2 regions of the Arthrobacter sp. 35/47 genome follow, and region 1 is predicted to be linked to the other one. Evidence: riboswitches for the same ligand, from Rfam matches in the RefSeq annotation. Region 1 holds a riboswitch; the other holds the start of a gene.
The links. A riboswitch is a leader RNA that binds a small molecule or an ion and turns the genes downstream of it on or off. The one in region 1 is predicted to bind cyclic di-AMP.

Region 1 (4,414 bases):
CTTTCGCCTTGAAACCACCCTAATAAATGGTAAGACTGCTGACCAGTAGGCACCCGCGGCGACCTAATTTCAGGACTTTTTCGGTCGTCATCTCACTAGCCTTCATGACACCGGCTCCCGTGAAGGGGGCTCGGCTCTCAGCCCTAACTGCGCCTGGGCCGCGGGACGTTCGCGGCTTTCCTGTGACGTGGTGTCCTCTGCTCAGGGTGCGGCCGGGCCAGGACGCGTCGGCTCCGGCTCTTCACCGGGGAACCCATCTCGACCATGCGCATGGATACCTCGAGGCCCCTCATCACGGACCTGATCCGGACTCGGGCATCCAGGAGAAAGCCGAGGATCTGGCCATGAACCCGGCAGACCTCGCCCGGTACTGCGTCCAGGCCATTGGTTCCGCCCGGTCGCTCTGGCTCCCGGGACGCCGTCCCCAGCCTCGTCTCGGTCACGGTGAGAGGGATCTATACCTGAGATCGATCCTCTGGCCATCCCAGCTTCTAGTGGTTAATCGGATCTCGGTGAAGGCCCGAGGATTAGAACCAGGTCGAGGGATCGACGAGCGTGTCGTTGATCATGACTTCGAAGTGCAGATGGCAGCCGGTGGAGTTGCCAGTGGTTCCAACCCCGCCCACAAACTCTCCCCGAGCAACTGTTTGGCCTACGCCGACGGCAATCGTCGCGAGGTGGTTGTAGGTGGTCTTCAGCCCATTCCCGTGGTCGACAACGATACGGTTCCCTCCACCGTAGGGACTCCATCCAGCTTCGCTGATGGTTCCACTGGCAGCGGCCGTGACAGGGGTGGAACATGAGCCGGTGAGGTCGATGCCGGTGTGCATTTCCCCTGGCACCCCGGTCAGTGGGTTGGTGCGATATCCGAAGGTCGAGACGGTGGTCATTTCGGCCAAGGGCGCGCCGAGGCCGGACTGTTTAGGAGGTTCGGCAGCAGGGCTTTCGTCCGCGTCATCGCCGGGGGTCATCTCGATGGGACCATCAGCCAGAAAGTGCGATGAGTCTACCGACCCTGTCGCCGGCTCCGCGGAGGAGGCGCCCACGACTGCGGCGCGGCTGAAATCCACGCTGGCTTTCGGGTCGGCTTCAATGGTTTGCGCTCGTGGCTGCTGAGCGCTGTCCGCGGCCGCGCTGACGGCGGCTGGTTCTACGGATGACGGGGCCGCTGCAGTCACGGGGATGCCGGAGAGGAGAACGCCGCTAAGCACACTGGCGGCCGAGATTGCACCGGCGATCGGGGCGACAGGTGAAGGGCGGCGGTTCGTCGCGCTCCGCTTCGCGGCGCGGCGGCCCTGCTGGTGACGGGGGGTGGCCGGTTCTGCGCGGCGACGTCCTGTGGCGGCGCGGCGTCGACCGTGGGCGTTGTGGGAAGACAACGATGATCTCGTCTCGCTCAGGGGAAGGGTGAGGGCATGCCGAAGTGCAGGGGGATGACTCCGGCATGCCCAGGTGTGGGTAGGCAAAGGGCTTGGAGCGGTTCGCGGTCGCCCTGTTGGCCCTTTTTGCCTACCCGGCTTAGGTGGTTGTTAGCCGTTGACCCGGACGAAGGATGAGCCGGCGAGATCGCTCAGGGGGTGCAGGAGGGTGTCGTTGACACCGTTCATGCCGCTGCTAATGACCTGGCCGTTACCTACATAGATGGCGATGTGGCCGGGTCGGATGACCAGGTCACCCGGTGCGGGCGAGCCGACAACGGTCCCGTACTGGTAGAACTGCTCGGGCCCGAGGTCGCCCACAGACTTGCCGATGGACCGCAGCGCGACCTCGACGAGGATGGTGCAGTCCTGCGTGCGGCCGATCTGTGCGTAGGCGGAGGCGACCAGCGCGGCACCGACACTGCTGCTCGCTGCAGGGGCAGGAGCCGGCTTCGGCTCGGGAGCAGGGGCAGGGGCAGCGGGAAGCGCTACGGCAGCCTGCAGCGCCACTTCCTGCACGGCAGGGCTCGGCTGTACCGGGGCGGGTTCCACCGCCTGCACTGTTACAGGTGACGGGTCAGCTTCGGGGACCGGGTGCTCCAGGACAGGAGCCGGAGCAGCAACCACCGGAGCGGGCGCAGCGGTAACGGCTTCTCGTTCGAAGGAGATAGCGGCCGATGTATCCGCGGACACCGGCTCGGATTCCACGGTGGTAACCAGCGAACTGGTGCTCACCTGACGCTGCGGTGCGTCCACCGCCTGGGCCGGAAGGCCAGCGGTGAGAACGAGACCAGAAGCTGCGGTGATCACTGCAGCCTGACGGCCTGCAGAACCCATGTTGGAGGAAACAGCCTTGGAGAGGACCGCCAACGTATTGGTCTGGGCGGGGACTGCGCGATGGCGCGCGGGGGCATGCCGAGTGGACATAGATGAGTACCTTCTCCCAACGCCTGCGAGGTTAGCTGTCGGGTTCGGATGGGAGTCACCCGGCCGTGGACACGGCTTAACCCCAAGGACCCATAAAGCGTTGGGCCCGCGTACATGGTTCCCCCGCCTCTGCCAGCGGAAAACGGACGACCCCACCACGGTGACAGAGCTCGGCGATCCGTGTGGGAGTGCCTCCATGGGGTGCAGGCACGAGATTGAGGGTATCCCACCGGACTGCGAATATCACAATTGGGTCACGGTGGGTCTCCCCTGTCACCTCAGGAAGCTCCTTTCCCCGATTCCTGTGGTGGCGCTGAACGCGCAGCTCCTGCGCCAGCTGAATCTGGCATCCGGCAGCCACCGCTGGTGGAGCACCGATTCGATCCGGCCCAGGATGGGTCGGTACTCTGATATCAGGCATAAACCATCACGTAGGCGGGAAGGGGCAGGACGGTGCATAAGTATCCGCCGAGAGCGCTGTTCGTTCCCCTTTCACGCCGCTTTCCCCGGGCAGCTCTTCTTTTCAGTCTGACCGCGGTCATTGTGGGCATCCTTGCGATGCATGTGTGGATGGGCGGGCATGGTGCCTCACACGCCGTCGGCCCGGTGGTCACCGCGGCGCCCGCAGCTGATGTGCACCACCAGGCGATCACGCCGGCATCCGCATCCGACACCGCAGACTCGGGAATGACCCTGAATCTGGATTGTGCGGATACGTGCGGTGAAGAGATCGCCGCGGCCGTGTGCATCCTGGCGTTCCTGGTTGTTTCCTTCGCCGCTGCCATCGTCCTCAGGAGCCGGCTGGTCTATGGCCGTGTTCGCCTGCGGGGCCCGCCGCCGGTAGTACAGCTTCCCCGCACCTTCGTACCTTCGCTGACACTGGTTCAGCTCTGCATCAGCCGCACGTGAGAGTCGCGTAAGTACCCGACTCCGGTAACGGCCCGACGGCAACCCCGTCGTGCCGACGTACTGAACTGCAGCTAGCTCAACCATCGAAGGACACCCCTCATGACCAAGCGTTACCTTTCCATGTCCGCACTGGCGATCGCCGCGACCCTCACGCTTGCCGGTTGTGGATCCGGCGAAACACCCGGCACTGCTACGGCGCCGGAGAGCAGCGCCGGCTCCGCTGCACCGGAAACCACGCAGGACACTGCGGCCGAACCTAACGATGCGGACGTCATGTTCGCCCAGATGATGATCCCGCACCACCGTCAGGCCGTGGAAATGAGCGAGATCATGCTCGCCCAGGACTCCATCAGCCCGGAAGTACGCGACCTGGCTACCCAGATCAGAGATGCGCAGGCACCCGAAATCGAGACGATGACCGGCTGGCTCGAAGCTTGGGGTGAACCGGTCGAACCCGAAGGTGGCATGGAAGGCCATGACATGGGGGACATGGGCGGTGGCGGGGAGATGCAGGGCATGATGACCGAGGACGGGCTCGCCGGGCTGGAAGCCGCCGAAGGCGACGAAGCGGCGCGCATGTTCCTGGAGTCCATGACGGCCCACCACGACGGAGCGGTCGAAATGGCGCAGGAAGAAATCGAGAACGGGCAGTACCCGGATGCCATCGCCCTGGCGGAAACCATCGTGGAAACGCAGCAGGCCGAGATCGAGGAGATGGAAGCCCTCCTGGCCGAGCTCTAAGACGGGCAAGCACAGTCCGCCGGAGGCGTCCATTACCGGCGTCTCCCGCGGACCGTGCCTTCCTCCTCTTCCCGTCATTCCCCCTTTGGTTGGAGAGCAACAAATGCGTCCAAAATTTTTCCCTATCCTTCTCCGCCGTCGTCTCGTCTTGCCCACGGTGGCGCTTATCTCGATGATGTCCGTGGCGGCCTGTTCGGCTCCTTCGGCGGCACCGCAACCACCCGGCACAGCAAAGAGCTTTCCCACCGGTCATGTGCACGGTATGAGCGTGGACCCGGGCAGTGACCGGGTGCTGTTAGCCACCCACAACGGGCTGTACGACGTCTCCTCCTCCCCCGCCCCACGCATCGGACCCGTCATCGACCTGATGGGATACACCGCCGGTGAGAACAACACCCTGTACGCGTCCGGGCACCCCG
Region 2 (4,414 bases), on a different contig from region 1:
TAACAAAGTAGAAGATGGCTCCCACGGCCGCGGAGGGCAAGAGCACGGAGATATATTCCATAGCGGTCAGTCTATTGTGCGCCGCCGTTAGACCCGGATCCTTCTACCAGATCTAGTTGAAGTGCGCGACTGGTGGTTATGACGGATTCAGTCGTGGCTGTTTTCTCGCGAAGCGTTTCCTCGCCTAAGGCGTTGACGAGTTCAGCTGGACGTCTGGTCGATACCAGCCAGTAGGGGGTGTGGTCTTCCTCGTCTTCTATGTCAATCCGTACCACGGGGTCAATCCAGCCTCGGATGCATAGATATGCCAGGGCGTTTAGCGCCGGTCCGCGCTGGTTGGTGGCCTCGTGTTTCACATAGGAATGTGCCGGACCTAGATACTCCCGCTCGATCTGGGCACGGCCAACGCTTAGTGAGGTGGTGGTCAGTGTGATTCGCGGGGTGGACAGGATCAGGAGAGCGGTGAGGATGAGGAAGATCACGATGCAGGCGATGACCCCGGTCAGCATGCTGATGGGCGCGAACACCAGGATTGACGCTCCTGCCACTCCTGAGACAAGCACCCACACAAACGGTGTCGGCCACAACCGTTCGTCGTAAAGGGTCGTGATTGGCGGTGCGGAAGCTTCGGACATGGTCAACAGCTTGCCACATCCCAAAATGTGGGCGTTCCCGTCGGCTCATCAATTGCCTATCGGGCGGCGCTTCCTGCGCTGTAGCGCCGGGTAGTCACGAGGCCTAAGCGAGCGGACGGATGGGCGGATCACGCCACGCTACCGCAGGTAAAACCGGATCAGGTTAACCAGATGCCGATGACCATCGTGGCTAGGGCACCCGGGCCATCGGCACCTGCATGCACCAGAAGCCTGGGCACCGAACCAGCCTAATTTATTCGTCTGGGAAGGTCCACGGAAGGCAGAGAACGGGCACCAGGCTGATCTCATTTCGGGTGTCTCTCGACCAGGTACTCATCTCGTGCCGCTTTCCACCAGAAACTCGGCACCACCCCCCTTGCGTTCTCGAGGTTGGGTCCCCCTGGCCGGGACGAACACCTTCCCTGCTGGTGCGGCGATCTCATCGTCCCCATGAGCGATCAGAGCCTGCCAGCCCTGCTGAGCTGAAACTCGTCCGGGACAGCTTTTCCCTCGGTGGCGCACACACCCCGCACCCAGAATTGTGGGACTGTAATTGATTCCTACTCTCAATAGGTTGCGAAATTGTAACTATACATCCGTCCCTGTAGAGTGATCTGGTCGCCGAGATGAGTTGGCGACGCTGGTTTTAACGCCTAACCCTGCCGGGAAGCCAGCCATCGTCCGTATACCGGCAGGGGTGGAGGACCCACTTCTTGTGGCGGCCGTTGTGCCGTCTTGGGGTGAAGCCGTTCCAGTGTGTGCACTGGCCGGCCGGGCTGATTCCTTGCCCGAATCCGACAGCTAACTTCAGCGGCGTTCGGGAAGGAATGTTCTTGTCATCACACAAGGCCGCCAGCCGTCGCCGCGCGGAACCGGCGCCTCATGGCCGCCGGGCAGCGGAGCGCCGGCCAAGGCAAGGACGGCGGCGCGCGGCAGGTCCAGCCGCTGAATCCGGTAGGAACTGGATCAAACCTACAGCGATAGTGCTGGGTGCAGCCGGGCTGCTCAGCAGCGTCATGGTCCCCGCACAAGGAAGCGGCAGCACTGTGCCGCCGATCCAAACCAAGACCGCACCATCTGAAAAGGTCACCGCCGATCCAGAGGCGGAAGTCGCGTTCACCCGGAGCGCCGTTGCGGCTGTCCCCGGGTCAGGTGCGGAAGCTGGTGATCGCTCACTGCTGGCCGCAGGCTCGGTAGAGGCCGAAACGCGTAAACCCTCTGTGGACGCTCCCACCGCGGAAGCAGCAGATCCCGCTATCGAGGAGCCCGTTGATCCGGTTGTAGGAGCACGGTTCACCGCCCCGCTTGGTTCTATCGCCACGACATCGAGTTTTGGGTACCGCACCAGCCCATTGACCGGCGCAGGCGAGCTGCATACCGGTCTCGACCTGGTAGCCTCCTGCACCACCGAGGTTCTCTCCGCCCAGGGCGGCGAGGTGGTCGAAGCCGGTTGGTCCCCCTACGGGGGAGGAAACCGAATCGTCGTCGATCACGGCAGCGGGCTGAAGACCACGTACAACCATCTTTCGGTCATCGGGGTCAGCGCCGGGCAGATTGTGTCCCAGGGCGAGCTGATCGGGAATGCCGGTACGACAGGGAACTCCACCGGATGTCACCTCCATTTCGAGGTCATGATCAATGACACGGTGGTTGATCCCACCCAGTGGCTCTGATCGTTTCAACCGTCCGCTACCACCCAAGGAGAGTCATGCACACACCCGATCCAGCCACCACCACTCTCGCCCGTCGTCCTCGAACCCAGCGCCTTCGAAGGGCGCTGCTGGGAGTGTTCGCCGCTCTGATGATCGGGTCTATCGGAGCACCGGCAGCCACCGCGCATGACTCACTGATTGGGACCGCACCGGAGGAGGGTCAGGTCATCGCTACCGCTCCGGAGGCCATCACCATCACTCTCTCCGAGACACCCCTGGAATCCTCCGGACTGGAGCTGAGCCGGATACAGATCACCGGACCGGACGGGACCCCGGTGGAAGCAGTACCGGTGACTCTGGAGGAAAACGTCATGTCAGCCCCGGCCGCCATTGACGCCCCCGGCGTGTACAGCGTGGCATGGCGCACCGTGTCCTCCGACGGGCACCCGATTGAGGGCGTCTTCGAGTTCACCTACGAACCGGCCAGCACGACGCCGGCTGAGGATCCCTCCACCGCCGCTCCGAGCGCGCAGGCCACTGAAAGTGAAGAGCCGTCGGTGGCCCCTGAAACTGTTGCTCCGACTTCGAGCCCGGCGGACCCGGTTGCCGAACCAGCTTCCGAAGAGGCCGCGAGTTCCGGGGGCGTCAACTGGTTGCTGCCGATTGTGATCGCGGTCATTGTGATCGGCGGCGCCGCCGCGTTCATGATGGGGCACCGCCAAGCCGTCAAAGCAGATGCACGCCAGGACGGTACGGAGGGCTAGGAGCCCACTGAGGCGGTTGTGGGCGCCCGCCGCTGCTGCCGGCGGATGAGGATGATCGCCGATGCCAGCAGCGGTGCGGCGCCGGCCAGGAGAACTACCGTGGCCGCAGCGAGTCGCTGATCCTCCACGAGCGAGGAACCCCAACTGCGTTCAGCGTTGCTGAACCAGTCAGCGTGGAGCGGTTCCGGGGATACTGCCAGGAAGGCTGTTGCGGCGAGGGCCACGGACAGTAAGGCCAGCACCGGGGCGAGCCGACCGCGGGTCATTCGGCTGGGCACCTGGTGGAGGAGCGAGCCGAAGAACACCAGCCCGAGGCAAACCAGGTACGCGTTGGTCAGTTGCAGCGACAGCGGGCTCGCAGTGATGGTGGCCAAAAGCGCCGTGCCGTAGATGAGGATCAGGGAGCCCAGGAGGGCCGCGGCAGCACACAACGGTGTCGCTTACCGCGCCAGGACCGGGTGGCTGGCAGCCTGCAGCGCCCATTCCCGCACACCGGTGCTGCCATCGGACCGCGCGGGCATCGTTGCCTTGAGGAGCTGCGCCGGACGGGCGGAGACTAGCAGCAAGGGCACGGCCAGTCCCAGGGTCAGCAACATTGTCAGATGGGCGCTGAGCAGCACCAGCCCGTAGATGGCCGGTGCCCCTGAGGTGGCGTAGACCAGCAGGCCCAGCCCGGCAAGCCAGAAGAGGACCCGGCGCTTCGACCACTGCACGCCTGACGATGCTGCCCTGCGGACAGCTGCCAGGTAAAGCCAGGCAGCGATGACCGCGACGGTCACCCAGAAGAGGTCCCAGCGCCACTGCGTGAGTGCGGTGAGCACGGATAACTCGGGTGGGAGCGGGTACCCGGTGAGGACCTCGGTTTCGGTGATGTCCGGTTCGGGTATCTGGGGGACCGGCGGCGGGGTCCGTCCCAGGACAGCGGCGATTCCCATCACACCGGCCATGATCGTCGCTTCAGTTCCGATCAGCTTCCAGGCCATGTTCTTCCGCCCGGCGGCGGTGATCCTGCCCCGGTGTATGTACCCGATGACGCCGAGTATGAGGGTGGCCAGGGTTTTGAGGATGATCAGCGCCCCATACGGTGAGAGAAGCCCCTGGATACTTTCGACGCGCAGGACGGTGTTGATCACGCCGGAGACGAAGACCAGGGCGAACGCAGCACCGGCGAGGATGGAGAACCGGGCGAAGATCCTGATGGTTGTCTTCGCAGGACCACTGGTGGTGTTGGAGGGGAGGACATCCCACAGCAGTCCCAGGACGATGACTCCGCCGACCCACACGCTGACCCCGAGAAGGTGCATGCTCAGGGCGCTGACCCCGGCGCTGTGGTCGGTGCTGCCGGCGGCGTGTCCGATGCTCG

Region 2: linked by a shared signal. The riboswitch ahead of X803_RS22615 (M23 family metallopeptidase) and the one ahead of X803_RS0109200 (NlpC/P60 family protein) in region 1 are both predicted to bind cyclic di-AMP.

What each region holds. Positions count from the first base shown of each region.
Region 1 covers NZ_KI914596.1:26,797-31,210, reverse strand. The annotation lists gene X803_RS18925 (M23 family metallopeptidase) at 528-971, opposite strand; gene X803_RS0109200 (NlpC/P60 family protein) at 1,530-2,345, opposite strand; cyclic di-AMP (ydaO/yuaA leader) riboswitch at 2,351-2,531, opposite strand; gene X803_RS0109195 (hypothetical protein) at 2,799-3,254, shown strand; gene X803_RS0109190 (DUF305 domain-containing protein) at 3,354-3,995, shown strand; gene X803_RS0109185 (F510_1955 family glycosylhydrolase) at 3,913-4,414, shown strand, end outside.
Region 2 covers NZ_KI914582.1:36,970-41,383, reverse strand. The annotation lists gene X803_RS0101700 (hypothetical protein) at 1-61, opposite strand, end outside; gene X803_RS17160 (DUF3093 family protein) at 72-635, opposite strand; cyclic di-AMP (ydaO/yuaA leader) riboswitch at 1,276-1,466, shown strand; gene X803_RS22615 (M23 family metallopeptidase) at 1,682-2,308, shown strand; gene X803_RS17155 (copper resistance CopC family protein) at 2,344-3,051, shown strand; partial or broken gene X803_RS22610 (cytochrome c oxidase assembly protein) at 3,048-4,355, opposite strand.